2 regions of the Mycolicibacterium sp. SMGY-1XX genome follow, and region 1 is predicted to be linked to the other one. Evidence: predicted binding sites of a transcription regulator. Region 1 holds the regulator's gene; the other holds the start of a gene.
What was found. Region 1 encodes LexA, which represses DNA repair genes until DNA is damaged. Its sites were predicted from a motif close to CGAACANNTGTTCG; they were not measured.

Region 1 (15,572 bases):
TGTCGGTGTCCTGGTGGTGGCCGACGGCTGCCCCACCTTGACCCCGGGCGCACCCGGTGGCCATGACCCGGCGACGGTCGCGGTGCAAGCTGGCCTCGACGACGCCCTGGCCGGCGGGGACACGACGGCTCTCCAGGCACTCCCGGACACCGTCGTCGGCCGGGTCGCCTTCACGGTGCTGGCCGGGCTCGTCGAGCCGGGGCCGCACGGCACCAAGGAGCTCTACCGTGGCGCACCCTTCGGGGTCGGGTACCACGTCGGCGTCTGGCACCCGTGATGCCACGACCCATCGCCCTCATCGGCCCCACCGGGACCGGCAAATCCGATCTCGCGTTGCAGGTCGCCGAGAAGCTGGGCGCGGCCGAGGTGGTGAACGCCGACGCGATGCAGCTCTATCGCGGTATGGACATCGGCACCGCCAAACTGCCGGTCGAGCAACGACGCGGCATCGTCCACCACCAACTCGACGTACTCGAGGTCACCGAGACCGCGACCGTCGCCCGGTATCAGCAGGACGCCGCCGCGGATGTGGAGGCCATCGCTGCACGCGGCGCGGTGCCGCTGATCGTCGGCGGATCGATGCTCTACATCCAGTCACTGCTGGACAACTGGGCCTTCCCGGCCACCGATCCGCAAGTGCGGGCACGCTGGGAGGAGCGGCTGGCCGAGGTGGGTGTCGCCGCGCTGCACGCGGAGCTGGCCCGCCAGGACCCCGCCGCGGCGGCCTCCATTCTCGCCACCGACGGGCGGCGGGTGGTGCGGGCGCTCGAGGTGATCGAACTGACCGGCCGGCCCTTCGCCGCGTCGGCCCCGAAGATCGGCATACCGCGCTGGGACACGCTGATCATCGGCTTGGATTGGCAGACAGAGCTTCTCGACGCGCGGCTGCAGAGGCGCACCGATGCCATGTTCGACGGTGGCCTGGTTCAGGAAGTGCAGCGGCTGCTCGGAGTCGGCCTGCGCGACGGGGTGACCGCCGCGCGGGCGCTCGGGTATGCACAGGTGCTCGCCGCGCTCGACGATGGCGAGGAGTCGATGGCCCAGGCCCGGGAGGCGACCTTCGTCGGCACCCGGCGCTACGTGCGCAGGCAGCGATCCTGGTTCCGTCGCGACCACCGGGTGCAATGGCTCGACGGCTCCGACCCCGGGAACGCGGACGCGGTGCTGCGCAGCTGGCGCGACGTATCCTGAACGGATGGATTTCGCCAAAGGTCACGGCACGCAGAACGACTTCGTGCTGCTCCCTGACCTCGACGCGGAGCTGGTGCTGACACCTGCCGCGGTCGCCGCGGTGTGCGACCGGCGCCGCGGGCTCGGCGCCGACGGCCTGCTGCGGGTCACCACCGCGGGGGCGCTGGTGTCGGCGGGCGTGCTCGACCGGCTGCCCGAAGGCGTCGCGGCCGGCGACTGGTTCATGGACTACCGCAACGCCGACGGTTCGACCGCCCAGATGTGCGGTAACGGCGTACGTGTGTTCAGCCACTACCTGCGGGCCGCCGGCCTGGAGCAGCGTGACGAATTCGTGGTGGGCTCGCTGGCGGGGCCCCGTCCGGTGGCGGTGCACCACGCCGATGAACTGCACGCCGACGTCACCGTCGAGATGGGTAAGGCCAACACCACCGGCACCGGCGACGCGGTGGTGGGTGGACGGCGGTTCACCGGCGTCGCGGTGGACGTCGGCAATCCCCACCTGGCGTGCGTCGGCGTGAGCCCCGAGGACCTGGCCGCTCTCGACGTCGCCGCGCCGGTCCAGTTCGACGCCGGGCAGTTTCCCGAGGGGGTCAACATCGAGGTGCTCACCGCTCCGGCCGGGGGAGCCGTCTCCATGCGGGTCCACGAACGGGGGGTCGGCGAAACCCGCTCCTGCGGCACCGGCACCGTCGCGGCCACGGTCGCCGCGCTTCGCCATCTCGGCGAGCAGACCGGCACCCTGACCGTGCGCGTTCCCGGCGGTGAAGTCACCGTCACCATCACCGAGGCCACCAGTTACCTCCGGGGCCCGTCAGAATTGGTGGCACACGGCCAGCTGTCGCAGGAATGGTGGGCGGCTCTTGAACGTTAATTGGGGTGCATGAAAAGTGATCTCCGTGCGAATCTGTATTCGCCTATGACTGAATATCCGTTTAATCACAATCCCAGCGTCGGTGAGCTGGCACTCGATGACCGCGCCGCGTTGCGCCGTGTGCACGGGCTTTCGACCGAACTCGAAGACGTCTCCGAAGTCGAATACCGCCAGCTGCGGCTGGAGCGGGTGGTACTGGTCGGCGTCTGGACCGACGGTAGCGCGGCCGACGCCGATGCGAGCCTCGCCGAACTGGCCGCACTGGCGGAAACGGCGGGCTCCGAGGTCCTCGAGGGCCTCATCCAGCGCCGCGACAAACCGGACCCGTCCACCTACATCGGTTCCGGCAAGGCCCAGGAACTGCGCGAGGTCGTCATCGCGACCGGCGCCGACACCGTGATCTGCGACGGTGAACTCTCACCCGCCCAGCTCAACGCGCTGGAAAAGGCCGTCAAGGTCAAGGTCATCGACCGCACCGCGCTGATCCTCGACATCTTCGCCCAGCACGCCACCAGCCGCGAAGGCAAGGCGCAGGTGTCGCTGGCGCAAATGGAATACATGCTGCCGCGGCTGCGCGGCTGGGGTGAGTCGATGTCCCGGCAGGCCGGTGGCCGCGCCGGTGGCGCGGGCGGCGGCGTGGGTACCCGTGGTCCCGGTGAAACCAAGATCGAGACCGACCGTCGTCGCATCCGGGAACGGATGTCGAAGCTGCGCCGCGAGATTCGCGATATGAAGAAGATCCGCGACACCCAGCGCAGCACGCGGGTCCGCAGTGACGTCCCGCAACTGGCGATAGTCGGCTACACCAACGCGGGCAAGTCCAGCCTGCTCAACGCCCTGACCGGGGCCGGTGTGCTGGTGGAGAACGCGTTGTTCGCCACCCTCGAGCCCACCACTCGGCGCGGCCAGTTCGACGACGGCAGGCCGTTCGTGCTCACCGATACCGTCGGCTTTGTCCGGCACCTGCCCACCCAGCTGGTCGAGGCGTTCCAGTCCACACTGGAGGAAGTGCTCGGCGCCAGTCTGCTGGTACACGTCGTCGACGGCTCCGATGCCAACCCGCTGGCCCAGATCAGTGCCGTACGTCAGGTGATCAACGAGGTGGTCGCCGATCGCAACGGCACCCGGCCACCGGAGTTGTTGGTGGTCAACAAGATCGATGCCGCAGGTGATCTGGCGCTGGCCCAGCTGCGGCGGGCGCTGCCCGAGGCGGTGTTCGTTTCGGCGCGCACCGGTGAGGGGCTGGACCGGCTGCGTCAGCGGATGAGTGAACTGGTGGAACCCACCGACGTCGCCGTCGACGTGACCATCCCGTACGACCGGGGTGATCTGGTGGCCAAGGTGCACAGCGACGGCCGGGTGGACAACGCCGAACACACCGAATCCGGCACCAGGATCAAGGGTTTCGTTCCCGCGGGACTGGCGGCCGGGCTCCGGGACTTCGCCACCCGCTAACGCCGCACCAGCGGCGGCGGCTGGTGTGCCCGCACCGGCGGCAGCGCATCGGTGAACTTCTCCACCTGCACCAGCACATGCGCGCCGGTGCATCCACGGGCCAGCGACGACGTGCCGCGGTCATCGGTGAGCACATTGGGATTCCCGTGCACGCACATGGTGTCGGGGTCGTGGGGGTCCTCGGGGTCGTACCAGGCCCCGGTGGGCAGATGCACCACCGCGGTGCGCACCGCGTCGTCGATGACGACGCCGGCCAGGCAGCTGCCACGGTCGTTGTAGACGCGGACGACGTCGCCGTTGCTCAACCCCCGGGCGGCGGCATCCACCGGATTCATCCGAATCGGTTCGCGCCCCTGGACTTTGGACATCTGACTGGTGCGTCCGGTGTCGAGCTGGCTGTGCAGCCTGGTGGCGGGCTGATTGGCGATCAGGTGCAACGGGTAGGTGGCCGCTCGTTCGCCACCCAGCCACTCCCGCGGGCGGTACCAGCGGGGGTGGCCCTTGCAGTCGTCGTATCCGAATTCGTCGATGGTGGCCGAGAAGATCTCGATGCGCCCGCTGGGAGTGCCCAGCCTGTGGGCATCAGGGTCGGCGCGGAAGTCCGCCAGCAGGGTGAGTCCCTCTTCGACGGGCAACCGCAGCGAACCCGCCGCCCAGAAGTCCTCGAAGCTCGGCACCGCGAAATCCAGGCCGGCCGCCCACTGCTGGTACAGGTGTGTCAACCACTGACCTTCGGTGCGGCCCTCGGTGAACTCCGCCCCGAAGCCGAGCTTGTCGGCCAGTGCGGCGAAGGTGTCATAGTCGTTGCGGGACTTAGCATATGGCTCGGCAAGTGCCGGCATGGCCATCAGCACCGGGTCGTTGCGGGAACCGGAGAAATCATTGCGCTCGTAGGCGGTGGTCGACGGCACCACGATGTCGGCGTGTTTGGCCATCGCCGTCCAGTACGGCTCATGCACCACCACGGTGTCCATCCGTGCCAACCCGCGACGCAATCGCGCCAGGTTCTGGTGGTGATGGAACGGGTTGCCGCCGGCCCAGTACACACACCGGATGTCGGGATAGGTCAACCGCAGCCCGTTGTAGTCGAACTGTTCACCGGGATGCAGCAGCATATCGCTGACCGCGGCGACCGGGATGAACGTGCGAACCGGGTTGAGGCCCTGGGGGAGCACGGGCAGTCGGCACCGCAGCGGCGCGAGCCCCGGTTCGTTCATCGAGCCGTAGCCGTGGCCGAAACCTCCACCGGGAAGGCCTATCTGGCCCAGCATCGCGGCCAGCGTCAGCCCCATCCACGGCGCCTGTTCGCCGTGTTCGATGCGCTGCAGTGACCAGCTGACCGTGACGATGGACCGGCAGGCGGCCATGCGTCGGGCCAACTGCCGCAAGGCGTCTGCGGGCAGTTCGCAGAGTTCGGACGCCCATTCGGGTGACTTGGGCACCCCGTCGTCGAGGCCGAGCAGATACCGCTCGAACCTGTCGTACCCGACGCAGTACGTGGCCAGGAAGTCACGGTCGGCCAGCGCTTCGGTGGCCAGGACGTAGGCGAGTGCGAGCATGATGGCGACGTCGGTTCCCGGCACCGCGGGCAGCCACTCGTAGTCGCCGTCCACGTCGTCGCGCAACGGGGAGATCGACACGATCCGACCCCCACGGTCACGGAACCGGGCCAGGGCGTCCCGGGCCGGATGTGCCGTCGTTCCACCGTGATTCACGGCGGTGTTCTTCATGGCGATGCCCCCGAAGCACACCAGCAGATCCGTGTGCTCGGCGATCACGTCCCACTGCGTGGAGCGTTTGAAGAGATCGTCGTGGGTGCCGACGACGCGGGGCATGATCACCCCGGTGGCGCCCAGGCTGTACGAGTGCCGGGAGAAGGTGTAGCCGCCGAGCAGTTTCAAGAAGCGGTGCACCTGACTCTGTGCATGGTGGAAGCGGCCCGCGCTGGCCCATCCGTAGGACCCGCCGTAGATCGCCTCGTTGCCGAAGGTGTCGACCACGCGACGCAGTTCGGTGGCCAGCAGTTCGGTGAGTTCGTCCCACGACACCACGATGAACTCGTCGGCCCCGCGCTGCGCCGACGGGCCGGGTCCGTTCTCGAGCCACCCGCGGCGCACCGCGGGTTCGGCCACCCGGGCGCGGTGGCGCAGCGAACCCGCCAGATTGCCCAGTAGGGGCGAGGGGTTCACGTCGGTGGCCAGCGGTTGTACCGAGCTGATGTCGCCGTCGCGGACCTGGGCGTGAAAGGCGCCCCAATGCGTCAGGCTGGCCGGCGCAGATGCCATGGCGGGCAGTTTACGGGGAACTCGCGGCACGGATTTGCCGACCAACCACCCGGTTGGTATATCGTCGTCGGCAAGACGTGTTGTCAAACCCCGAACCCGGCTCCGGAGGTCCATCATGGGTAGTGCCGTCAAGTACCAGCGCACGTTGTTCGAGCCCGAACACGAACTGTTCCGCGAGTCCTACCGCACCTTCCTCGAGCGCCACGTCGCACCGCACCACGAGGAGTGGGAAAAGAACAAGATCGTCGACCGCAACGTGTGGGTCGAAGCCGGTAAGCAGGGCTTCCTGGGCATGGCGGTGCCCGAGGAGTACGGCGGCGGCGGTATCGACGACTTCCGCTACAACACCGTGATCACCGAGGAGACCACCGCCGGCCGCTACAGCGGTATCGGCTTCGGCCTGCACAACGACGTGGTGGCGCCCTATCTGCTGCGGCTGGCCACCGACGAACAGAAGCAGCGTTGGTTCCCGGGCTTCTGCAGCGGCGAGCTGATCACCGCCATCGCCATGACCGAACCCGGCACGGGCAGCGACCTGCAGGGCATCAAGACCCGCGCGGTCAAGCAGGATGACGGCAGCTGGGTGCTCAACGGCTCGAAGACGTTCATCACCAACGGAATCCACGCCGACCTGGTGATCGTCGTCGCCCAGACCGACCCGGACAAGGGCGCACAGGGCTTCTCGTTGCTGGTGGTCGAACGCGGCATGGAGGGCTTCGAGCGCGGGCGCCACCTCGACAAGATCGGGTTGGACGCCCAGGACACCGCTGAGCTGTCGTTCACCGATGTCAAGGTGCCCGCGGAGAACCTGCTCGGCGACGAGGGCATGGGCTTCATCTATCTCATGCAGAACCTGCCGCAGGAACGGCTCAACATCGCCATCATGGCCGCCGCCGCCATGGAAGCCGTTCTCGAGGAAACCATTCAATACACCAAGGAACGCAAGGCTTTCGGCAAGCCGATCGGCAGCTTCCAGAACAGCCGCTTCGTGTTGGCCGAACTCGCCACCGAAGCCACCGCTGTGCGGATCATGGTCGACGAGTTCCTGCGGCTGCATCTCGACGAAAAGCTCACCGCAGACCAGGCGGCAATGGCCAAGTGGTACACCACCGAAGCCCAGGTGCGGCTGGTCGACCGGTGTTTGCAATTGCACGGTGGTTATGGATACATGCGCGAATACACCGTCGCGCGCGCATTTCTCGATGCACGCGTGCAGACCATCTATGGCGGCACCACCGAGATCATGAAAGAGATCGTCGGCCGCAGCCTGGGGGTCTAGCAGCGTTCCATACCCGACATATTGCGCGCAAAACGCGTCGGGCCTGCACGTCAATTCGGTACCGGGTGGGTATTGTCGTCAAAATGACGGCGATATGGCCATATCGTGCTCGGCTATTGTCCGAGAGTTGACGGTGACGAATTTCGGACGACGAGATCGGCGTATGCAGGCCGGTAAACCGCGGGGAGTGGGCATGACGACGCAGCGAAACCCATTGCGATGGGCGGTCGGAATTCTGGCGGTGTGCGCGGCATTTGCGTTCGCAACGCCATTCGTTCCGGTCGCTCACGCCGACCCGCAAGGCGACGCCGCCGTAGCGATCGATCAGGCGTGGACCGGCTCCGGTGGCGACACCTCGCCGCTCGGCCCGAAGGTCGGCGGCATCTACCCGGCCGGCGCAGGCTTCGGCCAGGACTTCGTGAACGGCGCCATGTTCTTCTCGCCCGAGACCGGCGCGCGGTCGGTCTTCGGCGCCATCCTCGACAAGTACCGCTCCCTCGGCGGCCCGGCCGACAGCGGCCTCGGATTCCCCACCATCGACGAGGGGCCCGGGCGGGCTCCGGAAAGCCGTAACGTCACCTTCAGCGCACCCGAAGGTGCGGTCATCTTCTGGACGCCTGCCACGGGCGCGTGGCTGGTGCGCGGCGTGATCAACGCGGCCTGGGACCGGGTGGGCGGATCGTCGGGTCCGCTGGGTGTCCCGGTGGAGGACGAAACCTACAGCGGCGAGACCATTTCGCAGCGGTTCAGCGGTGGGCAGCTGACCTACGACACCGCCGCCAAGACCTTCACCACCACGCCGCCCGAGTTGGCCGGGCAGCTCGGGGACCTGGCGCTGCCCGACGACGCCGCATCGTCGATCGACCTCGCCTGGCGGGTGGCCGGCGGAGCCGGCGGCCAGCTCGGCGCCAAACAAGGCGACCCGTACCCCGTCGGCGACGGGACCGGCCAGGACTTCGCGGGCGGCAAGATCTTCTTCTCGCCGGACACGGGCGCGCACGTCGTCAGCGGCACCATTCTGGAGAAGTATGAGGCCGCGGGTGGGCCTACCGGCGAACTCGGTTTCCCGACCGCCAACGAGGCCGACGGCGACGTGCCCGGCAGCCGGATCAGCACCTTCGGCGCCGAGGGTGACCCGGTGATCGTGTGGACTGCCGAACACGGCGCCGTGATCGTGCGCGGGCCGATGAAGGCGGCGTGGGACGAGCTCGGCGGGAGTGGCGGTGATCTCGGCGTCCCGATCGCCGACCAGACCGGCGACGGCACCATCACGCAGAACTTCAGCGGCGGGCAGGTCACGTACAACAGCAGCACCAACAGCTTCAGTACGCAGCCGCCGGAGCTCGCCGAACGGCTGGCTGGACTCGATCTCCCCCAGCAGGCCAGCCCCACCTCGGCGCCTGCCGCTGCGCCCGCGGCTCAGGGTGATGACAGCGGCACCGAGGGATCGGGTTCGAAGAGCTGGTACCTGTGGGTGCTCATCCCGCTGGCGATCCTGCTTCTGGCCTCGTTGGCGGCGTTCGCGGTGATGCGACAGCGCCGCAACGCCGGCCCAGGCGCCGGCGGCGGTTTCCGTCCGGGTGGTGCGCCGGGGAACCACGACGTCTTCGATGAGGCCTCGCATGGGGGGCGCGACGAGGACGAACACGCCAGATGGGAATCCGCGGGCGCAGGACAGAGCAGTGGGCCGTCGAAGTTCGGCGATGCCGAGCCCGACGACACCGACTACCTGGCCGCGCAGCCGCCGTGGGCCAAACGTGAGCCCGGCGCCCAGCCGTGGAGCGAGCCGGCCGTACCGACCGCGGGGTTGGCGGCTGCCGCTACCGGCCCCGATCTGTTCACCCATCACGGTGCGCACGAGGCCGAGGACTTCACCGCCGATGTCGAGGAGCAGGACCCCGACGCCGTTGACACCGCGCCCACGCCGGTACAGACGGAATCCGGGGAGCCGTCCGGCCGCCACGCCGCGGCGGGCGCGGAGGAGTCCCGGCCACCGTGGCTGACTGACCAAGATGCTCACGTGCCGGGGCCCGGCTCCCTGTTCGCCCCGGTATACGGTGCGGCGCCGCCGCCGGCGCAGGAAGAACCGGCCGCGCCGTCGTCTGATGTCGATGAACCGGGCTACGCGGCGCCCGTCGGCGCGACCTTCGAGGATGGGGACGGCGGCCTGTCACCGTCTCCGTACGCCGAGCCCGGGTATGGGCAACCGGATGCTTCGTTGTCCGGCGAAACGCCGAGCGAGTACGGACGGCCGGAGTACGCACAGCCGGAGTACACGCCGTCGGAGTACGCACAGCCGGAGTACACGCCGTCGGAGTACGCACAGCCGGAGTACACGCCGTCGGTATTCGAGCGACCCGATGACGAACGGCCGACAGACGGCCCGTCACCGACCGCCTCGTCGGCGTCGCCTCCGGCGATCCATCTTCCGCTGGATGACCCCGATGAAGCGCCGGAGGGTTACCCCATCAAGGGAAGTATGCGCACGGGGACCTACCACTCGCCCGGCTCTGCTTCCTACGATGTGACGGTCGCTGAAATCTGGTTCGCCTCAGAGGATTTGGCCGAATCCAACGGATTCACCAAAGCGGAGTGAGCTCACCCGCCCCCGCGGGATGGGTCAGCTCACTCCGTCCGGGTCAGATCTTCCGGATGACGGTGACAACCTTGCCGAGGATCGCGGCGTCGTTGCCCGGGATCGGGTCGAACGCGGGATTGTGCGGCATCAGCCAGACCTGACCGCTGGTGCGCTTGAAGGTCTTGACCGTGGCTTCGCCGTCGATCATCGCGGCCACGATATCGCCGTTGTCGGCCACGGCCTGCTGCCGCACCACCACCCAGTCCCCGTCGCAGATGGCCGCGTCGATCATCGATTCGCCGACCACCTTGAGCAGGAACAGCGATCCCTCGCCCACGAGTTCGCGGGGTAGCGGGAAGACGTCCTCGACGGCCTGTTCGGCCAGGATCGGACCGCCGGCAGCGATTCGGCCGAGCACCGGGACGAAAGTGGGTTCCGGCAACGCGTCCGAACCCGCGACGTCGGTGAGCACTGCCGGCGCGGCCTCGTCGGCACCCCGGACATCGACGGCTCGCGGCCGGTTCGGGTCACGGCGCAGATAGCCCTTGCGCTCGAGAGTGCGGAGTTGGTGGGCGACCGACGAGGTGGACGTCAGGCCCACGGCATCGCCGATCTCACGGATGCTCGGCGGATAGCCCCTGCTGGTCACCGAGGCGCGGATCACCTCGAGGATGGTGCGCTGCCGTTCGGTCAGCGATGGATCGGGGGAGTTGTCACGCGGTCTACCTGTGCCGCCTTGCGCGTCTGAACCTGTGCCAGTGCTGTCACCCATGGCCCTGAATGTAATCGCAGCGACCGACAGAATCAAACATGTGTTCGAGGCGTGTCGCGGAACCGGGTGCCCGTCGCTGTGCGCGGCCTGGTGCCCGGCGGCCGATTTCACTAAGTGGGGCTGGAGTGACGCCTGGGGCGGAAGCTTTTGTCGGTGGGTCGTTCTATGGTTCGGCTACAAATCGATCACATGTTCGGTTGGCACTATCTTATCGAACATGTGATCGACTAGATTCGAACACAGGAGCGAACGATGGCACAGCTCAACCGGGCTCGGCACCGGATCTCTGCAGGACACCATTTTCTCGGGTCGGAAGGAACGGACATGACACTCATCGACACTCTGCCTCCGCGCCACGCGCAGCCGCGTCCCGTGGACGGCGCGCCGCGGCCGGTACGTCGGCGCACCGACGCCGGACAGGTGCGGCGCAGGCCGATGGAGGTGCGTCCGGCCGGTGCGCCGGTCCGCCGGCGCGGTACGGGTGTGCCGGTCTCGCGGGCGCCGCATCGTCGTCGCCGGAGCATCACGCCGGTCACCACGGTCGGGCTGGCGCTGCTGGCGGCGCTGATCACCGTGTGGCTCGGCGCTGTCGCCCAGTTCGGTGAGGCCATCCAGGGCGCCACGGCCCCGACTCCGAGCAAGCTGGCCGTCGTGCAGGTGCAGAGCGGGGAAACGCTGCAGACCGTCGCGGCCCGGGTCGCTCCCGGCGTGCCGATCGGCGACACGGTGCAGCAGATTCGCGAGCTCAACCAGCTCGAGAGTGTGGCCTTGACGGCCGGTCAGACGCTCATCGCGCCCGTGGGCTGAGTCCGTGTCGGACCACGACGAATCCAGGTGGTGCACAACCGCGATGGCGATGGGAATGCGCAGGACTGCGCCCAGAGCGATGGCGGTGGCTCAGCTCGGCGCGGCGCAGGTACTCTCTGAAGCGGGAGTAACACGTGTCCAGTGCGGCGAAGGAGCGGTGATGCACTGTCCTTTCTGCCGGCATCCGGATTCTCGTGTGGTCGATTCCCGCGAAGCCGATGAAGGCCAAGCCATTCGACGTCGGCGGTCATGCCCGGAATGTGGCCGGCGGTTCACCACGGTCGAGACCGCAGTGCTCGCAGTGGTCAAGCGGAGCGGCGTCACCGAACCGTTCTCTCGCGAGAAGGTGATGCGCGGCGTGCGACGGGCGTGCCAAGGCCGTCAAGTAGACGAGGACGCACTGCACCATCTCGCCCAACAGGTGGAGGACACCATTCGTGCGGCGGGTTCACCAGAGGTGCCGAGCAATGAGGTCGGCTTGGCGATTCTGGGACCGCTTCGCGAGCTCGACGAGGTTGCCTATCTGCGATTCGCGTCGGTGTACCGCTCGTTCTCGTCGGCCGAGGACTTCGAACAGGAGATCCGCGCGCTGCGCGAGCACCGACGGGTGACGGCCACCAGTTGAAACAGGAGTCCGAGGCTGCGAGGTAGTCGAAGGGTTCCGGGCTCGCAGGCGGTCACGCCAACTCGACGTTGGTGACGCCATCGCTGACCACCCGGCCGGCGACATGAACCCATCCGTCCGGACTCCACCGCGTGCGGATCTGTGACCCTTGTCCTTGCGTGATCGCCAGGTCGCGACTGAGGTACTCGGTGATCCGCACTGCCGCCGCGCCGGTGGCCTCGTCCTCAGGGACTCCGAGATTGGCGGCAAACATTCGTGAGCGCAGTGCACCGGCGTCGCGGTCGAGCCAGGTCCACAGATAATGCTGAATGTCGTCGGAGTAATCGCTGGGATCGGCGGCGGCCAGCTCCTCGAGTGAGGGGAGTTCGCGAATCGCGAACTCCGGTGCCCATTCCGCGCGGGCGCTGATCGATGTCAGCTCATCGTCACCGTCGAGGCCGTAACCGACCTGGACGATCCCCGCGGGAACCTGCAGAGTGTGCACCGGTGTGCCTTGGTCCTTCAACCACCACGAGGCGCCGACGGTGGGATGGCCTGCGAACGGCAATTCGGTTGCCGGAGTGAAGATCCTGGCGTGCGCCGTACTGCTCCCGGGTGCCGGCAGGTCAATGAAAACAGTTTCGCTGTAACCCAATTGCGTGGCCAGCCGTTGGCGGTCTCGAGGCGCGACGGCGGTGGCGTCGACCACACCCAGGGGATTTCCGAACTTGCCGGCCGAATCGGTGAACACCCGTAGCACTGTGACATCGATACCCATGGGTCGACTCTACTTGCCGTTTGGCGCCGTTCGGCGATCCCGTGAATCAGGTCGCGCTGCGCTCGTCGGTGCCCATCGCATCGAGCACCGCGACCTTGGTGTCGACGGTGCCCGACATCGCCCGCTCGCTGATGCCGCTGCGCAGCAGTTGGCGCAATGCCGTCTGGTCGTACTCGGCGGGTTCGGTGGAATCGATGAAACGCTCCACCACCTCGACGAAGCGATCCGGGTCGTCGTGGAAGGGGAAGTGTCCGGACCCCTTGAAGATCTCCAGTTGCGAACCCGGCATCGCCGCATGCGCCATGTGGGCGTGACTGACCGGGATCACCACGTCGCGGTCGCCCCAAATGAGCTGAACCGGAACCGATTCGGTCAAATAGCAGCGGTCCAGCATGGTGACCACCTGGCCGCGCCAGTCGACGACAGCGCGCAGTGTGCGAGTGAAAGCCGAGGACGCGGTGGGTTCGGGAAGATCGCGCAGGATCCGAAGGACATTGGGCAGTTCGCGTCCCAACGCCGTACTGCCGAGCACGCCGCCGGCGACTTTGCCTGCCATCTGCACCGCGGGCAACACCAACGGAAGACGCAGCAGCGCCAGCGCTTCCCCGCCCATGGGCAGTGACGCCATCCGCAGCGCGATGTTGACATCGCGGGTCACTCCGCCCGCGCCGACGAGGATGAGGCGGTCGACCAATTGCGGGAACTGATATGCGAATTGCATGGCCACGCCGCCGCCCAGCGAATGGCCGACGACGGTGACCTTCTCGATGTCGAGCACACCGAGCAGGTCGCGCATGCCGTTGGCGTACGCGGCCACCGAATAGTCTGCGCGCGGCTTGTCGGATTGACCGTGACCGAGCAGATCCGGTGCGATGACGGTGAACCGCTGGGCCAGCTTGGACTGCACCGTCGACCACGCGGTGGAATTGTCACCGATGCCGTGGATCAGCAGCAACGCCGGACCGGACCCGGCGATGCGGAACGCACGCCGGTACCCGTGAATGGTGCGGAAATCCAGGGTCGGCGTCAGCTCGCGGACCGAACGCAGATTCGGCTTGCGGGTACTCATGCGCCCGGCACCCGGCGACGAGGGCTACAGCAGCCAGGGGAGGTTGCCGAGGTGGATGTCATATGCGCCAACTTCGTCGGGCCCCATAGCGGCGGAACTGAGGCGGATCAAGTGGTTCCGTTGTCGTCACGGAACGGATCCTGGAAGTTGTCGCCGGCTTGCTGGGCCAGGAATCGCTCAAACTCCGCTCCGAGTTCGTCACCGCTGGGGAGTTCCTCATCCCTGGCCAGCAGGGAGCGGTTCTCTTGTGCGGCAACGAATGCATCGTACTGTCGCTCGAGGGCGCTCACCACCTGAGCCACTTCCGGGCTGCCTTCGACCTGTTCGTCGATCTTGATACGGATCTCTGCCGCTGCTTCATCGAGGCCGTCCACCGGAATCTCCAGGGAACTGGCACCGGCCACGTGTTCGAGCAGCGCTTTGGCCGCGTCCGGGTAATCGGTCTGCGCCAAGTAGTGCGGCACGTGGACGGTGAAACCCATGACCTCGTGACCGTGTTGCGCCATGCGGTACTCGAGCAGGTTGGAGACGCTGCCCGGAACCTGGACCTCACCGACCCACGGCGTGTGATCGGCGATGAGTTCCCGGTTGTTGGCGTGTGCGGTCAACGTCACCGGCCGGGTGTGGGGCACCGCCATCGGGATGGCGCCCAGCCCGATGGTGCGGCGCACCCCGAGTCGCTCGGCCAACAGGCGGACAGCGGTGATGAAACGTTCCCACTTCAGATCCGGCTCCATCCCTGCGAGCAGCAGGAACGGCGTGCCCACGCTGTCGTGCAGGGCGTACAGGTTGAGCTCGGGGTTTTCGTAATGGGTGAAGTGATCGGTCTTGAACGTCATCAGCGGGCGACGCGACCGGTAGTCGAGCAATTCATCGATGGCGAAGGACGCCACCAACTCGGTGTCCAGCGACTGCCGGAGGTGCTCGGCGGCCAACTTGATCGCATGCCCCGCATCTGAGAAGCCTTCCAGGGCGTGCACCAATACGGGTCCGCGTCCGTCAGCTGACGACAGCTGCGGCGCAGGGAACTCGAGCTCGTACATCCCGCTCTGCTCGGGCTGGTAGCGCCGATCCTCGTGCGGGGTCGAGTCTTCTGCGGGGTCGTCGATGTGACCCATCTACTCTCGCCTCCTCGTCGCGGCGCCGTCATCACGCGTTGGCGCACCGTGTCCCTCTAGTTTCCCTCAGTGCCTTGCCTGCGGCGTCGCGGACCCACCCATGAATCAACGTTGCAGGGTGTTCCGGGCATTCCGGGGGATACCCACCGCCGCGGCGGCAGTCGCAGGTCCGGTCAGCGAGCGCGGAACTGGTTGAGGGCACGCAGCTTGTTCATCACATCCAATGCCGCCACCTTGTACGCCTCGGAGAACGTGGGGTAGTTGAACACCGCGTCCACCAGGTACTCGACGGTGCCGCCGCAACCCATCACGGCCTGGCCGATGTGCACCATCTCGGTGGCGTTGGTGCCGAAGATGTGGACGCCGAGCAGGCGCAAATCCTCGGTGGACACCAGCAGCTTGAGCATGCCGTAGGAATCACCGGCGATCTGGCCGCGAGCCAGTTCCCGGTAGCGGGAGACGCCGACTTCGTACGGGATCGCCGATTTGGTCAGATCGATCTCGGTGGCACCGACATAGGACACCTCGGGGATGGAGTAGATGCCGATGGGCTGGAGTTCGGTCATACCGTGGCAGGGTTCGCCGAAGGCGTGGTAGGCCGCCAGCCGGCCCTGGTCCATCGAGGTCGCGGCCAGGGCGGGGAAGCCGATGACATCGCCTACGGCGTAGATGTGGTCGACCTTGGTCTGATAGTTGTCGTCGACGAAGATGCGGCCGCGGTTGTCGGCCTCCAGCCCGGCGTTGGCCAGATCGAGGTGATCGGTC
Region 2 (15,572 bases), 1.2 Mb from region 1:
GGCACCCTGGCCGCGGATCTGACCGTGGGCGCCGAGATGGAACTGACCACCGAAACGCTCTACACCGATGACGACGGGGTACAGCGAGTCACCTACGCATGGAGGCTGGTATGAGCCCGGATCCGGTGTACATCCTCGGGGCAGGCATGCACCCGTGGGGCAAGTGGGGCCGGGATTTCACCGAATACGGTGTTGTCGCAGCACGTTCCGCGCTGGCCGAGGCCGGGCTGGACTGGCGGCAGATCCAGTTGGTCGCCGGAGCCGACACCATCCGCAACGGGTATCCCGGTTTTGTCGCCGGAGCGACGTTCGCACAGAAGCTGGGCTGGAACGGCGTGCCGGTGTCCTCGAGTTACGCGGCGTGCGCCAGTGGGTCCCAGGCGTTGCAGAGCGCGCGCGCCCAGATCCTCGCCGGCTTCTGCGATGTCGCGCTGGTGATCGGCGCCGACACCACGCCCAAAGGCTTTTTCGCCCCGGTCGGCGGGGAGCGCCGCAACGACCCGGACTGGCAGCGGTTCCACCTGATCGGTGCCACCAACCCGGTGTACTTCGCCCTGCTGGCGCGCCGACGGATGGACCTCTACGGAGCGACCCTCGAGGATTTCGCCCAGGTCAAGGTGAAGAACGCTCGCCACGGCCTGGACAACCCGAACGCGCGGTTCCGCAAAGAGACCTCCATCGACGACGTGTTGGCCAGCCCCATGGTCGCCGATCCCCTGCGACTGCTGGACATCTGCGCGACCTCCGATGGCGCCGCCGCGCTGATCGTGGCCAGCAGGTCATTCGCCGAGAAGCATCTGGGATCGGTCGAGGGTGTGCCGTCGGTGCGCGCCGTCAGCACCGTCACGCCGCAGTACCCGCAGCACCTGCCCGAATTACCGGACATCGCAACCGATTCCACCGCGGTGGTGCCGGGCCCGGACCGGGTGTTCAAGGATCAGATCCTGGACGCCGCGTACGCCGAGGCCGGCATCGGACCGGAAGACGTCAGCCTGGCCGAGGTCTACGATCTGTCGACGGCACTGGAGCTGGACTGGTACGAGCATCTGGGCTTGTGCGCCAAGGGGGAAGCCGAACAGCTGCTCCGCAGCGGCGCCACCACCATCGGCGGTCGGGTGCCGGTCAACGCGTCCGGCGGGCTGGCCTGCTTCGGCGAAGCCATCCCGGCTCAGGCCATCGCCCAGGTCTGCGAATTGACCTGGCAGCTCAAGGGTCAGGCGACGGGCAGGCAGGTCGAGAACGCCACGGTCGGGGTTACCGCCAACCAGGGCCTGTTCGGCCACGGCTCGTCGGTGATCGTGGCTCGTTAGCGGTAGCGGACGAGGCCGAGCGCATACCCGACATAGCGACGCGCCACCTCTTCCGCCGACGCCGCGCCGGCCGGCGAATACCACTGGGTCAGGCCGGTGCACATGGTGACCACCGCGCGGGCCGCCTCCCGCGGATCGTCGACGGCGAAGACACCCTGCTCGCAGCCGCGCTGCACCTCGGCGTCGATGATCTGCTGAATATTGCTGCGCCCGGCCATGATCCGGGATCGGCCGGGTTCTTCCAGGCTGCGCATCTCGCTGGCCCCGACGAACGCCAACTCACGTCGATGGGTGTGGAACAGGGCAAGATTCTCGACCAGCAGCCGGAACCGGCTCACGCAGTCGTCGGCTTCGGTCCGGACGCGCTCGCACCGCCAGGTGAGATCGCGCACCGCCGTGTCGAAGATCTTCACCAGCATCTCCTGCTTACTGGCGTAGTGGTGATAGATGCCGGGAACCGACAGCCCGGCCCGGCTGGCGATATCGCGCATGGTCGCGCCGTGATAGCCCACCTGAAGAAACGCCTCGAGCGCCGCCGTCATCGGTACGTCGAGATCAAGCGGCTCGTAGTGCCGCCAGTCCGTTGATGTTGCACTGGGGCAGGATTCGGCATCGACGGCGTCCACCGGCGCCAGCAGGTCGGCGGTGGTGATGTCCAGGATGCTCGCGACCTCGTTCAGCCGCAGGACACTGATACCGGTGCGGCCGTTCTCGACTGCGCTCATGGTCGCCGGGCTGACCCCGAGCCGGTTGGCGAGTTCACGCAAGGTGATACCGCGCTCTCCCCGGGCATGCCTGATCCGGGTGCCGACCACCATGCTGTCCGACATCGTTGCCCCCCGTTCCGGCCGTGTCAGTCAACGGTAACGGCTGAACGGGTTTCGCCGCGGGGTCACTCCCGCATTCACCAGAGAACTGCGATACCCGCCGCCCCGAACGAGAGGACACCCACGACGTAGAACAGTGGCCGCGGTACCGCCTCGCCGGTGCGTCGCTGGCGGGCGTTGCCCATACCCAGCACGCCGCCGAGGACCACCAGGATGGCGAATTTGACTCCGATCTTCGGGTAGTTCAGCACGATTCCGGCCGGCCACGGCGCCGCGAGGGCCAACCCGGTCAGCAGCGAGACCAACAGCCCGTAGTCCATCACCCGGCTGGTGCGGAATCGTCGGGCAGTCAGTTCGGCGAACCATGCACCGAAGGTGACCGCGAAACCCGCAATGTGCAGCAGCACAACTACGTTGCGTAGTAGTTCCATTTCAGCAGGGTAACACCGGGTTTCACGGCCACGGGATCGGTCCGGCCACTATGGCGAGATCCCGGCGATACTCGGCCAACGTGCGCGATGCCGCGGAACTGGTCGGTCAAGCCACGCCGAGGTACGCCGAACGAATGCTGTCGTCGGCCAGGAGTTCCCGCGCCGGACCGGTACGGGTGACGCTGCCGGTCTCCAGGATGTAGGCGCGATCGGACCGACTCAACGCCTGCTGCGCGTTCTGCTCCACCAACAGCACCGTGGTGCCCTGCTTGTTGATCTCGGAGATGATCTTGAAGATCTGCGAGATCACCATGGGCGCCAGCCCCATCGACGGTTCGTCGAGCAGCAACACCCGCGGCCTGGCCATCAGGGCGCGACCGATCGCGAGCATCTGCTGCTCACCGCCGGAGAGCGTGCCCCCCACCTGAGACTCGCGCTCTTTGAGCCGCGGGAACGTCTCGAACACCCAATCCAGGCGCTCGGAATGCTCGGATTTCGACGAGAACTTGCGTCCGTAGCAACCCATCTCGAGATTCTCGGTGACGGACATGCCCGGGAACACGCCCCGGCCTTCCGGCGCCTGGATCAGTCCTTCGGTGACCCGGTTGTGGGCTTTCACGCGGGAGAGGTCGCGTCCCTCGAACCAGACCGAGCCCGAGGTGAGCGGCCGTAAACCCGAGATGGCGCGCATCAACGTCGTCTTACCGGCGCCGTTGGAGCCCAGCAGCGTCACCAACTCGCCTTGATGCACGACAAGCGAGACACCGTGCAGGGCTTCGATTCTCCCGTAATGCACCACGACATCGCGGACTTCGAGCAGAACCTCATTCGAGTTCGTCATCAGGCACTCCCAGGTAGGCGGCGATCACCTTCGGGTCTTCACGGATCTGCGCGGGCAGCCCGTCGGCGATCTTGCGGCCGAACTCCAGCACCACGATGCGGTCGGTGACACCCATGACCAATCGCATGTCGTGTTCGATGAGCAACACCGTGTAACCGTCGTCACGGATGGCGCGGATCAGGTCGATCAGTGCGGCTTTCTCGCTGGGGTTGAAGCCGGCCGCCGGCTCGTCGAGGCACAGCAATTTGGGTTCGGTGGCCAATGCCCTGGCGATCTCGAGCCGACGCTGGTCGCCGTAGGGCAGGTTCTTGGCCTTCTCCTCCCCGCGGTGCGCGATACCCACGAATTGCAGCAGCGCCGCGGCCTTGTCGATGGCGCTCTGCTCTTCCCGGCGATGCCGGGGGGTGCGGAACAACGCGCCCGGGACCGAGGTCCGATGCCGCGCGTCGGTACCGACGACGACGTTCTCCAGCGCCGTCATCTCACCCCAGAGCCGGATGTTCTGGAAGGTGCGCGCGATTCCCAGGCGGGTGATCTCGTGCCGCTTGATGCGACCCAGCGGGGCGCCGTCGAACATCACCGACCCCGAGCTGGGCCGGTACACGCCGGTGATCGCGTTGAAGCAGGTGGTCTTGCCGGCCCCGTTGGGGCCGATCAACCCGAGGATCTCACCACGCTTGATCGTGAAGCTCACCGAATCCAGCGCCGTCAGTCCGCCGAATTTGACTGTCAGGTCCTGAGTTTCGAGTAGCGTCTCCCCCTCCGCGACGTTCACGTCACGGGTGAGCGAGGCCATCTCCTGGTCGATCAGGACTTCCGGTTCGTCGGTCATGCCGCCGCCTTCGAATCATCGGCGCTGCTCAACAACTTCTTCGCCGATCTGCCGTAGGTGAGCAGTTGTTGGCGTACCGGGAACAGCCCCTGCGGCCGGAAGATCATCAGCAGTACCAGCGCCAACCCGAAGAACAGGTACTTCAGGTCGCCGAGGTTGACGTCGAACAGGTGCACACCGAGCAGCCGGTTCGGCAGGTACACGATGACGAACGCACCGAAGATGACGCCCAGCTTGTTGCCCTGCCCGCCGAGCACCACCGCACACAGGAACAGCATGGAGTTGATGATGTTGAAGTTGGTGGGTGCGACGAACTGCACCTGACCCGCATACAGGGCCCCGGACAGTCCACCGATGGCCGCCCCGATGGTGAACGCCCAGAGCTTGAACTTGAATGCGTTGACACCCATCACTTCCGCGGCGTCCTCGTCCTCGCGGATCGCCACCCAGGCGCGGCCCACCCGGCTGCGCTCCAGGTTTCCCACCATCAACAGGATGATGGCCACCAGCAGCAAGCCCAGCCAGTACCACCAGGTGCCGTTGTTGGCGTTGCCCATCGCATTGGCACCCGAGAAGTAGCCGCCCGGCACCTTGTCCTCGCCCAGCTGAGGGAAGGCGATCGAACCGAGGCCGCGGGAGCCGTTGGTGATGTCGTTGAGGTTGTCGGCCAGCAGACGGATGATCTCACCGAAACCCAGCGTGACGATGGCCAGGTAGTCGCCACGCAACCGCAGCGTGGGGAAACCGAGGATCAGCCCGGCCAGTGCCGTGAACGCGATGGCCAGCGGTACACACGACAGCCACGCCCAGTCGGTGCTGAAGAAGCCGGTGGGCCCCAGCCTGTTCCAGGGGCTCTGCGGGCTGGTCAGCAGCGCCACCGTGTACGCGCCCACCGCGTAGAAGCCGACATAGCCGAGGTCGAGCAGACCTGCCTGTCCGACAACGACGTTCAGCCCGATCGCCACCAGCGCGATCATGGTGAACTGCGCCATCACCCCGTCGAAGCTGACCCCGGGGGTGTTGAGGAACGACGGCGTATAGATGGGGAGCAGTGCCATGAGCGCGAACCCGATGACGCCGAATCCCCACTTCTGGACGCGGGTGCGTTCGTCCCACCACCCGCGCAGTACGTCGCCGGGGGCAAGCGCCTTGGCGGCCTTGGTGTTCTTCGTGGTGGGTGCGGTCATGCTCGTGCCTTCCCGAGGCTCTCCCCGAGTATGCCGGTGGGCCGGATCAGCAGGACGAGGACCAGGAGCACGAACGCGACGACGTCGCGCCACTGGGTGCCGAACAGGATCTGTCCCCAGTTCTCCATGACGCCCAGGATCAAGCCGCCCAGCAGGGCGCCGCGCAGGTTACCGATACCGCCGAGCACCGCCGCGGAGAAGGCCTTGATGCCCAGCAGGAAGCCACCGGAGTAGATGATGCCCTGCGGCACTTTCAACGTGTACAGCAGCGCCGCCGCACCGGCCAGCAGACCACCGATGAGGAAGGTGGTCATGATGATCCGCTCCCGTGAGACACCCATGAGGGTGGCCGTCGTCGGGTCCTGCGCCACCGCCCGGATACCGCGCCCGAACTTGGTGCGGTTGATCACGGTGTCGGTGACCAACGCGAGAATCAGTGCGGCAGCGATGATCACCAGCGTCACGTTGGTCACCGAGGCGCCGAAGATGGTGAACTGCTCCTTGGGCTGCACCAGTGTGATCGGCTGCTGGGCGTTGTTGCCGCCGTAGCCCTTGATGATCTGCGGCAGGATGAAGTGCACGAACTCCTGCAGCACGAACGACATGCCGATCGCGGTGATCAGGAACGTCAGCGGCCGGGCATTGCGTTTTCGCAGTGGCCGGTAGGCGATGAACTCCAAACCCACTGCGGCTGAACCCGATACCAGCATCGCGAAGATCATCGCGATGCCCAGGTACAGCACCGTCAGCAGCACGCCCTTGTTGTAGGCGTTACCGCTGGGTGTGAACCCCAAGATCATGTCCAGGCAGAAGTAGGCGCCGAACATTCCGAGCATGAAGATCTCGGAGTGCGCGAAGTTGATCAGCCTCAGCACACCGAAGACCAGTGTGTAACCGACTGCCACCAGTGCGTAGATCGCTCCCCATGACAGTCCATCGATGGTCAGCTGCCAGAAGCTGTCGAACAGCCCCTCTACGTTGAAGCTGATGTTGGCAAGACAGGCACTCTGACCGATGCAGTCCTGGGTCATCCGGTTGGGGGCTCCTTAACGCTAGCCGCTGAACGAGAACGCGTCCGAGCCATGTGGTCCCGGACGCGTTCGTCGTCAGTCTTACTGAACCTTGTAGATCCAGATGAGCGTGTTGGTGAGCTCACCGTTCGGGGTCCACTCGTACTTGCGGGCGATACCGGGAGCGCTGTAGGTACGCACGAACTCCAACAGCTCCGGACGGGTGACCTTGCCCGAGTCGATGCCCTTGAGCAGGATCGTGCCCAGGTCGTAGCCCTCGGTGCTGTAGGTACCCGGCTCCTGGCCGAACTTCTCGGTGTACTCGTCGGCGAAGGTTCCGGTGGCCGGGCCGCACGGGCAGGCCAACACGGCGTCCTTGGAGGATTCGCCGGCCTGCTTGACGAACTCGGGATCCTTGGTGCCGTCGGCGCTGGCGAACGTCGCCTCCACGCCACCGTCACGCAGCTGCTGGACGAACGGCGCAGCCTCGGCGTAGTACCCGCTGAAGAACACCGAATCCGGGGCCACACCCTTGATCTGGTTCACCGCGGCCGAGAAGTCCTTGTCGCCCTTCTTCACCGAGATGTTGCAGCCCGGATCCGCCACGGAGCCCAGCGTCTCGCGGACCGCCTGGGCCAGCCCGAGACCGTAATCGGTGCTGTCGTCGACGACGCAGACCTTCTGGTTGCCCAACGTGTTCTTGAGGTAGTTCGCCACCGAGGGGCCCTGCACGCCGTCATTGGCCAGGCCGCGGAAGAAGGTCTTCCAGCCGTTCTCGGACAAGGTGACATTGGTGGCCGACGCGGTGGTGGCCACCAGGCCCGCCTGGTCGAACACCTGACCCGTGGCCTTCGTTTCACCCGAGAACGCCGGTCCGACCAGTCCAACTGTGTACGGATCCTGGATGATCTGCGGGGCGATCTGGGTCGCCTTCTGCGGATCGCCCTCGGTGTCGAACGTCTTGAGCTGCACCTGGCAGCCGGGGTTGGCCTCGTTGTGCTTGTCGACGGCCAACTGGACGCCGTTCTTGATGTTGATGCCCAGAGCGGCATCGGGCCCGGTCAGCGCGCCGGCCATGGCCAGAGACAGCGGCGGGCACTGGGCGTTGCCGTCACCCGCGGGATCGGCGGGCTCAGCGCCCTCCTCCGCTGCGACCTCGGCGCCGTCCTGATCGATCTGAACCTGCTCGACGATCTTGAGATCGCTTTGGGCCGCACCTTCTTCGGGCGACCCCTGGTTGCAGCCGGCTAGCCCCAACGCAAGCAGAGCAGCTGAACTGAGAGCGAATGCACTTCGTACCGTGCGACCGCGCACTTCTCACCTCCGGGTCAATGTGAGTCGGCACCAACGCCCCTAGTTGGACCGTCGACTGCGTCGGAAAGGACGTCGATGGTTCGAAAGGGACGTTGATGCTTCGGAAAGAACATAGCCAACGCTTGGCCGAACCGCGTGGTGTTGGCGAACGCGAGCCGCCCTCTGTCGGCACTGCGACGGGAAAACTCACGGTCAGCGGGGCGTGGAACCGGAAATTGACCACCCGGGAAACGCATTCTTAACGCGCGCCCGGGCCGCGTCAGGTCGCCGGCGGTTCCTCCGCAGGCGGGTCCAAGGTCTCCAGAATGACCTCCGCAACGCGTTTCATGGTGGTGCGCCGATCCATCGCCGCCCGCTGAATCCACTTGAAAGCTTCCGGTTCTGACATGTTCTGCTTCGATTGCAGCAAACCCTTGGCGCGCTCGACGAGCTTGCGGGTTTCCAGCCGGTCGGAGAGGCTGGCCACCTCCTGCTCCAGCTGGGCGAGTTCGCCGAACCTGCTCACGGCCAGCTCGATCGCCGGGATCAGGTCATTGATGGAGAACGGTTTGACCAGGTAGGCCATGGCGCCGGCATCGCGGGCGCGTTCCACCAGGTCGCGCTGACTGAACGCGGTGAGCACCACGATCGGGGCGATTCGTTTGGCGGCGATCTCGGCGGCGGCGTCGATACCGTCGCGTCGCGGCATCTTCACATCCATGATCACGAGGTCGGGTTTCAGCTGTTCGGCGAGTTCGACCGCTTCCTGGCCGTCGCCCGCCTCACCCACGACTTCATAGCCTTCTTCACGAAGCATCTCGGCGAGATCAAGCCGGATGAGCGCCTCGTCCTCGGCGATGAGCACTCGGTGCGGTGTGGCGACGTCGGAGTCGCCCGTTGGCGCGGTCATCCCGACATTGTGGCGCGGGGCGCCGCATTGGGCGAGCCCAGGGCGCGCACGGTAACCTCTGACGGTTCGCGCGCAGCCATCCTCTATGGTGGTATCCCGCACGGCCCTCGTATCCCAACTGGCAGAGGAAACGGATTCAAAACCCGTCCAGTGTGAGTTCGAATCTCACCGAGGGCACCAGCACTACAGAAGTACCAGTGCCTCGGAACCGGCACGCGTCGTACTTCCGGCGATTCCCACCGCGTCGAACGCGTCTCTCACCGCTTCCAATTCGTCGTCGTTGAAACCGAACAGCGCCGCGCTGTCCAGGATCGCCGCTCGGCCGTCGACGAACTTGGCGCCGGCGCGAAGTCGGAACAGCGAGCTGTAGAACACCTTGGCCCAGGTGTCCGACGACACGTCCGTGGTATCGGAATCGGTCATCATCAGGTACGCAGCGTGGCTGAAGATGGTGCTGTTCCAGTGCTCGCCGCCGTCGTCCTCGGTGCCGGTGTAGCGCAAGGCGTAGTGCGCCTTGTAACCCGATCCGACCGCCGTGGGATCGGCCATACTGCGCAGTGCACCGGTACCGGTGTCTTCGCCGATCAACCACCGGTCGACACCGGTGTCGCCTTCGGCGAGACTGCCGAGGACGTCCGCGTAGGCCTCGTTCAGCGCCCCGGGCTCGCCGTACTCCCATACTGAGCCGCCGTCGGCGAGGATGTGGCTGACCACCCCGTGCGTGAATTCGTGGGCCACCACATCCAGCGCGGCCTCGAAACCCCCGGTGTTGCCGAAGGCGAACTGCTGTGCACCCGGATCCCAGAACGCGTTGGTGTACCCGGCGAAGTACTGCCACAGGCCCGTACGTGGGTTGTAGCCCACCGACGACACCACCGTCGCGCCTTCGCCGTCGATCGAGTCGCGGCCCAGGACCGTCAGGTAGTAGTCGTAGACCACCGCCATGTTGGCGTGCGCGGACACCCCAGCTGCGTTCCAGCCGAACAGCAACGAGCGGACCACGACGTTTCCGGGGATGTTCGGACTACCCAGCCCGAAGAAGCTGTACGTGGTGGCGTAGGTGGTGATGTTGCGGGTGGAGTCGACGAGGGCGTGGCTGTCGAAGAACCACCACTTGGCGGTTTCCACATTGAGCGGCCGGTCGACTCCGCTCAGATCGCGGGCCAAAACGGTGGCCGCCAGCGCCTGCACGTTCGACGTGCCTGTGATCACCTCGCCGGCCTCGTCCCCATTGGCGCGGATGTAATAGCTGGCACCCACGGAAGGCTCATCCTGATTGGCGGAGCGCAGCTCGACACGCCAGGCCAGGCTCGGCGCTGCATCGTCGTCGAGCGCGAGGATCACGAGTTCGGTTGTGTTCGTTGTGGATTCGAGCAACCGCGTCACCGCGGCCGGCCCCGGCCGCACCCCCATCGAAGTGGCCAGCGCAGCGGCGGCCAGCGCAGCGGCCGCGGATCCGTCGGAGATGACAGGCGTGGTGTCGACCTCGCTGAGCCGACTGTCGTGGTAGTTGAACAACCCGGTGACGGTGCCCTGGCCATCGGTCACCAGAACGACGTCGCCGCCGATCACCGCAATACCGTCGATGCTCTGGCGGAGCCGGAAGAACTCTTCGGGGAACCCAGTCGCCGCCACTCGTTGCACCGTGATGAAATCGGTTGCGGCAAAACCTGATCGAGCCCCGAGGATCGGTGCGACGGTATTGAGCACCGCTGCTGCGTCAGCGGCGTTGTACACCCGCGCGTCGGTGAACGTGCCGTCGATGACGCTGATCCGGCCATCGGTGCCCATCTGGACCGTCACCGCGCCGGGACGGGTGACGGTGGCGTCGTTGATGGCTGGTGACACCACGTTCACCGTGACGGCGGCGGTGGTCGGCCCGGTCCACCCGAACAACTCGGCGAGGCCGTGCACCCGCGGACCGTCGTCGATGGTGACGATGAAGGTGTCGGTGGTCACGGCGATACCGGGACGCGGGGTGTAGGCGAAGGTGCCGTCGGGATTGACCACCACGGTGCCGAACCGGGCGGGCGTCGCGACCGTGTAGGTGAGCTGCGCATCGTCGTAGTCGGTCGCGTTGAGGGCACCGTGGATGACGCCGTCATCGCCCTGGGTCAGGAGCGTGGGCGTTGCGGTCGGCCGCTGGTTGTTCCAGCTGTATTGCGTCTGGCGCACGGCCACCCAGAGCATCTCGAGGAGCCGTGGCACAGGAAGAGCCGGGACGGGGAGATCGTCCGCCACGTGCCCCAGCCCGACCCAGGTCAGTACGTCGGTGGCGATCGTGGCCGTGTTGACGGGCCGTGCCGGTTCGGGAGTTTCGGTGGAGATGGTGGGGATGGAGGTGACTGCAGCGGGGGTGTCCGTGTTGTTGTCGATTTCTGAGTTGTTGTCGATTTCTGGCGCCTGCGCGACGGGTTGAACCGACGGCTGCGGTTCGGCCGTCGCTGTTGGCGTGTCGGCGACTACCGAATCGGACGTCTCTTCCTCTGCGGATGTGGAGCCGAAGTGCGACCGCGAGGTCTTCGGCGCTTCCTTAGTCGGCGGGTCTGGTTCAGCCTCGTCTGCAGTTGATGAGGTCTGCGCCTTGTCGGATTCAACCTCGACCGGCTCGGCGTCGTCGGCCTCAGCAACGTCCTCGTCGTCCTCGGCCAGGTCCGCGACCGCCTGGGGCTCTGCGTCATCGGTGTCGGAGTCCTCGTCCGGCGCCTCGGTCTCGCCTACCGCCTCGGTCTGCTCAGACGGTGAGTCAGCACTGGAGTCCCTGCTAGAGGCTGCAGTAGTGCGATCGTCTGGGGTAGCCGACGCGACACCTGGGCACGATGCGGCAACCGCTCCCACGGCAAATGCCGCTGCCGCCACGTACCTCCAGGTCAGCAAAGCTTCAGCTGGCTTGTGTGCAGTCACCGATCCCCCTCGTTTCCTGAAGAGGCAGATTAGCCGCAAACTTCCGATGATTTTCCGCAGACGGCACCAGCTTCGCCTACGGATTTGTCGGTGGGTGGATCTAGTATCGAACACATGTTCGATGACTTGTTGGATCCGGCGACCTGCGGGGAAATCACCCGCGCGCAGATGGTCACCGCCATCCGGCAATACCACCGCCTGCACGCCAACCACCGCCGCCCGCACCTGGGCATTCGTGGCGATGCTGCTGCGCGACCACGAAGACACCGCCGCCGCCGAGGACCGCCAACACTGGGCCCACGACGGCTGGGCCGCCGCCCGCGACGACATCGGCCCCGCCCTGCGCCTGAGCCCGCGGCGGGCCTCCACCCAGATGAAAATCGCCGAAGCCCTGGCCCTGCGCCTACCCGAAACCGCCGCCCTCCTAGAACACGGCATGATTTCCGCCGCGGTGGCCACCACCATCGTCTACCGCACCGAATACGTCGCCCCCCACGCCCACGCCGCCGTCGACGCCGAAATCGCCGAGCGCGCCGGCGGGTTCAACACCCTCTCCGACGCCGAACTCGACGTCGCCATCGACGCCGTCATCGAAGAACGCGACCCCGACGCGGTCCGGCGATTCCGGGAAGCCGCCAAACACTGCGACGTCCAAGTCGGGAAACGCGAGGACGCCACCGGCACCAAATCGCTCTACGGCCGGATCCTGCACGCCGACGCCGACCTGTCGGTACGGGTGCTCAACGCCTACGCCGACACCGTCTGCAACAACGACCCCCGCTCCCGCGGCGAGTTGCGCAGCGCGGCCTACGGGGCGGTGTTCCGCGGCCACGACCGGCTGATCTGCCGCTGCGCTACACCGGACTGCCCGGCGGCGACCATCCCGTCGAAAGTCGGGTCGGTGATGGTGCACATCCTGGCCGAACAAGCCACCCTGGAAGCCGCCCTGGCCCAGGTCGCCGCCCTGCAAAACCGCCAACCCGCCAACCCCACCGACCCCGCGCCCACCGTCGACCTGGAAGCCCTGGCCCGCGACTTCGACAACCACACCACCACCGGAGAGGATGACGACGACGAACCGCCCTGGGCGCACTGGACCTCCACCACCCCCAACGATGAGGACGGCGACGGCGAGGACCCGCCCAGAGCCGCCCCGGCGCCCGTCCCCGGACCCGAGGACCCCGACAGTGGCGGCGACGCCGCGGTGCCCAACCCCGACACCGACCCGGCCGACACCGACACCACCGCCGGGCAGCCCGCCGCGCGTGCCGGGAAAACGGAAAACGATGCACCACAGGATGATTCAACCCGTGGCTGCCACGCCGCGCCCATCCGGCCGGCGGTCACCCTCGCCGGCGGCATCATCCCCACCGCACTACTGGCCGAACTCATCCACACCGGCGCCACCGTCAAAGCCCTACCGCTACCCACCGCAGAACCCAAGGCCGGGTACGCCTTCACCGGCGCCCTGCGCGAATTCATCCAATGCCGCGACATGCGCTGCCGCTTCCCCGGCTGCAACCGCCGCGCCGAATACGCCGACATCGACCACACCCTCCCGCACGGCGACGGCGGCCCCACCCACCCCTCCAACGGCAAACTCCTGTGCCGCGAACACCACCTCGCCAAAACCTTCTACACCGGCCCCGACGGCTGGACCGACGAACAACTCCCCACCGGCGAAGTCATCTGGACCGCCCCCACCGGACACCAATACCTCACCGAACCCTCCACCTGGCTCATCTTCCCGGACTGGAACCCCGAAACCGCCACACTCCCCCACCACCGAAACGCAAAACACGACGCACCACCACCCCGGGCCCCACCATGCCCAAACGCAAACGAACCCGACAACAAGACCGCCAACAACACATCAAAACCGAACGCGCCTACAACGCCACCCAACGCGCCCTCGAACAAGAACACGGACGAAGCAGACCACCGCCACGTGATCCGTTCTAGATCCCTTGCGGGTCAAGCCATCTGTTCAGCTGTGGCCCGCGAGCGTTCCGGATCGCTGCCGAGTACATAGGTCGGCGAGGTCGGATCAGTGCGCGCACCCTTGACGCGCTTCTTGGCCGCCCGGAACTCCGGCAGCGGCCCCATGGTTGCGTGGATGCCGTTGATCACCGACCAGACGGCGGCCTGACGGGCCAGTCGCTCAACGGGATTGGGGGCGCGGTGCATCACCATGGCCGCCGCCCAGCTGGGCAGGGTGTCGCGGATGGCCCAGTCGATGAGTTCACTGCCGGGTGGGCCGAAGTCGGCGCCGTCGATATTGGGCCCGGTGGACATCGCCATGCCATAGGTGATGGCCAACTTCGGCAGATAGGAGTGCAGGCATTCCAGAGTCTGCGCCTTCGTCTCCGGCAGGTCGGTACCCCCCAGGGCGTGGCCCACCTTGACGAACTCACGGTAGTACCGGTTTATCTTCTTGCCGCGCAGGGGGTTCGGATGGTAGTACTCGTGCGCGGTGGCTATCCCCCACACCACCGTCGCATAGTTCCACCGCAACCACTCGGGATCGTCGGCGTCGTAAGCAAGCCCATCGGGACGGGTGCCCTTGACGGTGTGATGCATGGCGCGGACAGTCTTCGCCAATCGTTCGGCGGTCGCGGTGGATCCGTATGCGGTGCCGATGAAGAACGACAGGGAGTGGCCGAGCCTGACCGCGGCCCCCTCGGGATCGATGCGGCCCGTGGCCACGCCGTCGGCGTCACGCTCAGGAATACGGGAATGGTCGACGCCCATCCAGAAGATCGACGGGTCGAACCGCTCGATGTAGGCGGCGCACTGCAACCCGAACACCAGCGCAGGCATATGCGAATGGACATGCCAGACCGCGCTGCCGGGACCGAACCATCCGGGGTCGCCGGCCGGCTCGGCGAAGTCGAGACCGCGGAAGTAGCGTCCGCGGATCTCATCGTCGTAGAACCGGAGGAAGCGCTGCTGGATTAGCTGGTGCGGCAACGGTGGCAGGAGCTGCATACGGCCGAGATTACCTTCTGGATACACCTGTGGCCAGACTTTCTGTAGCTAGGATGTACCGGTGTCAAGCCCCACCAGGTGGGCGGGAGTTCCGCTGACCGACCGCCGCATCGAGCGCCGAGGTCTACTCGTCGCCGCGGCCTTTGCCTTGTTCGGCGACGAAGGCGAGAGCGCAGTCTCGGTTCGCTCGGTGTGCCGGGAGTGCTCACTGAACACCCGGTATTTCTACGAGAGCTTCGCCGATACCGATGAGCTGCTCGGCGCCGTCTATGACGGGGTTGCGGCGGCTCTGGCCGGTGAGGTGGAGTCGGCGACCAGATCGGTCACCGAGGCCGGCGGCACGGATGTGGACCGGCTACGTGCCGGGGTCCGCGCGGTGTTGGGCTTCAGCTCCGCCGACCCCCGCCGCGGCCGCGTGTTGTTCACCGAGGCGCGCGCCAATCCAGTGCTGGCCGCCCGACGCTCGGTCGCTCAGGAGAATCTGCGCCAGCTGGTCCTCAGCGAACGTAAACACAGCCATCCGGGTGATGACAACACCGCGACTTTGGTGGCCGCGGCGCTCTACACCGGCGCCATGAGCGAACTCGCGCAACAGTGGCTGTCAGGCAACCTCGGTGATGACCTCGACGCCGTCGTCGAACACACCGTCCGAATGGTCACCGCAAGCGCCTGACCTTCGGTCCAAGTCGCTGCTCACCGGCACCCCAGCGGGATACGCTGCAGCCGTGGTGACAGCGCGCGATGCTGCGGCCTCGGCCCTGGCCGACGGCCGGTTCCGACAGGACAATCCTTGCGTGCCGGTGCGCGGCGCCCATTACGCCGACAGCGCTGCACGGCGGTTCCGCGTCCTGAAGATCACCACCTGGATCGCTGCTGTGGTCAGCGCCGGCTTCGGTGTCTGGCAGATGGTGAGCGGCTACGGCATGTGGCAGATCGGTCTGATCAACGTCGTGACGGGATTCGCCTTCGTCATGATCCCGCTGTTGCGTCCGCTGGGCGATCTGGTGGCACCGCTGACGTTCATCGTCGTCGCCTACGG

Region 2: NL241_RS20495 (HNH endonuclease signature motif containing protein) is a predicted target of LexA. The motif match lies at 11,653-11,666, and genes of this name have one in related genera.

The regions. Positions count from the first base shown of each region.
Region 1 is NZ_CP101139.1:2,992,765-3,008,336, forward strand. Features, by position in the region: gene NL241_RS14725 (class III extradiol ring-cleavage dioxygenase family protein) at 1-277, shown strand, start outside; gene miaA (tRNA (adenosine(37)-N6)-dimethylallyltransferase MiaA) at 277-1,191, shown strand; gene dapF (diaminopimelate epimerase) at 1,196-2,062, shown strand; gene hflX (GTPase HflX) at 2,108-3,517, shown strand; gene NL241_RS14745 (molybdopterin guanine dinucleotide-containing S/N-oxide reductase) at 3,514-5,802, opposite strand; gene NL241_RS14750 (acyl-CoA dehydrogenase family protein) at 5,918-7,081, shown strand; gene NL241_RS14755 (LGFP repeat-containing protein) at 7,275-9,677, shown strand; gene lexA (transcriptional repressor LexA) at 9,721-10,431, opposite strand; gene NL241_RS14765 (LysM peptidoglycan-binding domain-containing protein) at 10,756-11,238, shown strand; gene nrdR (transcriptional regulator NrdR) at 11,399-11,863, shown strand; gene NL241_RS14775 (PhzF family protein) at 11,916-12,620, opposite strand; gene NL241_RS14780 (alpha/beta fold hydrolase) at 12,667-13,689, opposite strand; gene NL241_RS14785 (proteasome assembly chaperone family protein) at 13,797-14,807, opposite strand; gene sthA (Si-specific NAD(P)(+) transhydrogenase) at 14,981-15,572, opposite strand, start outside.
Region 2 is NZ_CP101139.1:4,235,923-4,251,494, forward strand. Features, by position in the region: gene NL241_RS20435 (Zn-ribbon domain-containing OB-fold protein) at 1-114, shown strand, start outside; gene NL241_RS20440 (lipid-transfer protein) at 111-1,310, shown strand; gene NL241_RS20445 (TetR-type transcription factor C-terminal domain-containing protein) at 1,307-2,140, opposite strand; gene NL241_RS20450 (Fe-S protein) at 2,215-2,568, opposite strand; gene NL241_RS20455 (ABC transporter ATP-binding protein) at 2,675-3,409, opposite strand; gene NL241_RS20460 (ABC transporter ATP-binding protein) at 3,393-4,241, opposite strand; gene NL241_RS20465 (branched-chain amino acid ABC transporter permease) at 4,238-5,428, opposite strand; gene NL241_RS20470 (branched-chain amino acid ABC transporter permease) at 5,425-6,459, opposite strand; gene NL241_RS20475 (branched-chain amino acid ABC transporter substrate-binding protein) at 6,541-7,752, opposite strand; gene NL241_RS20480 (two-component system response regulator PdtaR) at 8,012-8,641, opposite strand; tRNA gene NL241_RS20485 (tRNA-Leu) at 8,745-8,821, shown strand; gene NL241_RS20490 (M4 family metallopeptidase) at 8,825-11,545, opposite strand; gene NL241_RS20495 (HNH endonuclease signature motif containing protein) at 11,667-13,577, shown strand; gene NL241_RS20500 (oxygenase MpaB family protein) at 13,520-14,533, opposite strand; gene NL241_RS20505 (TetR/AcrR family transcriptional regulator) at 14,595-15,206, shown strand; gene NL241_RS20510 (adenylate/guanylate cyclase domain-containing protein) at 15,262-15,572, shown strand, end outside.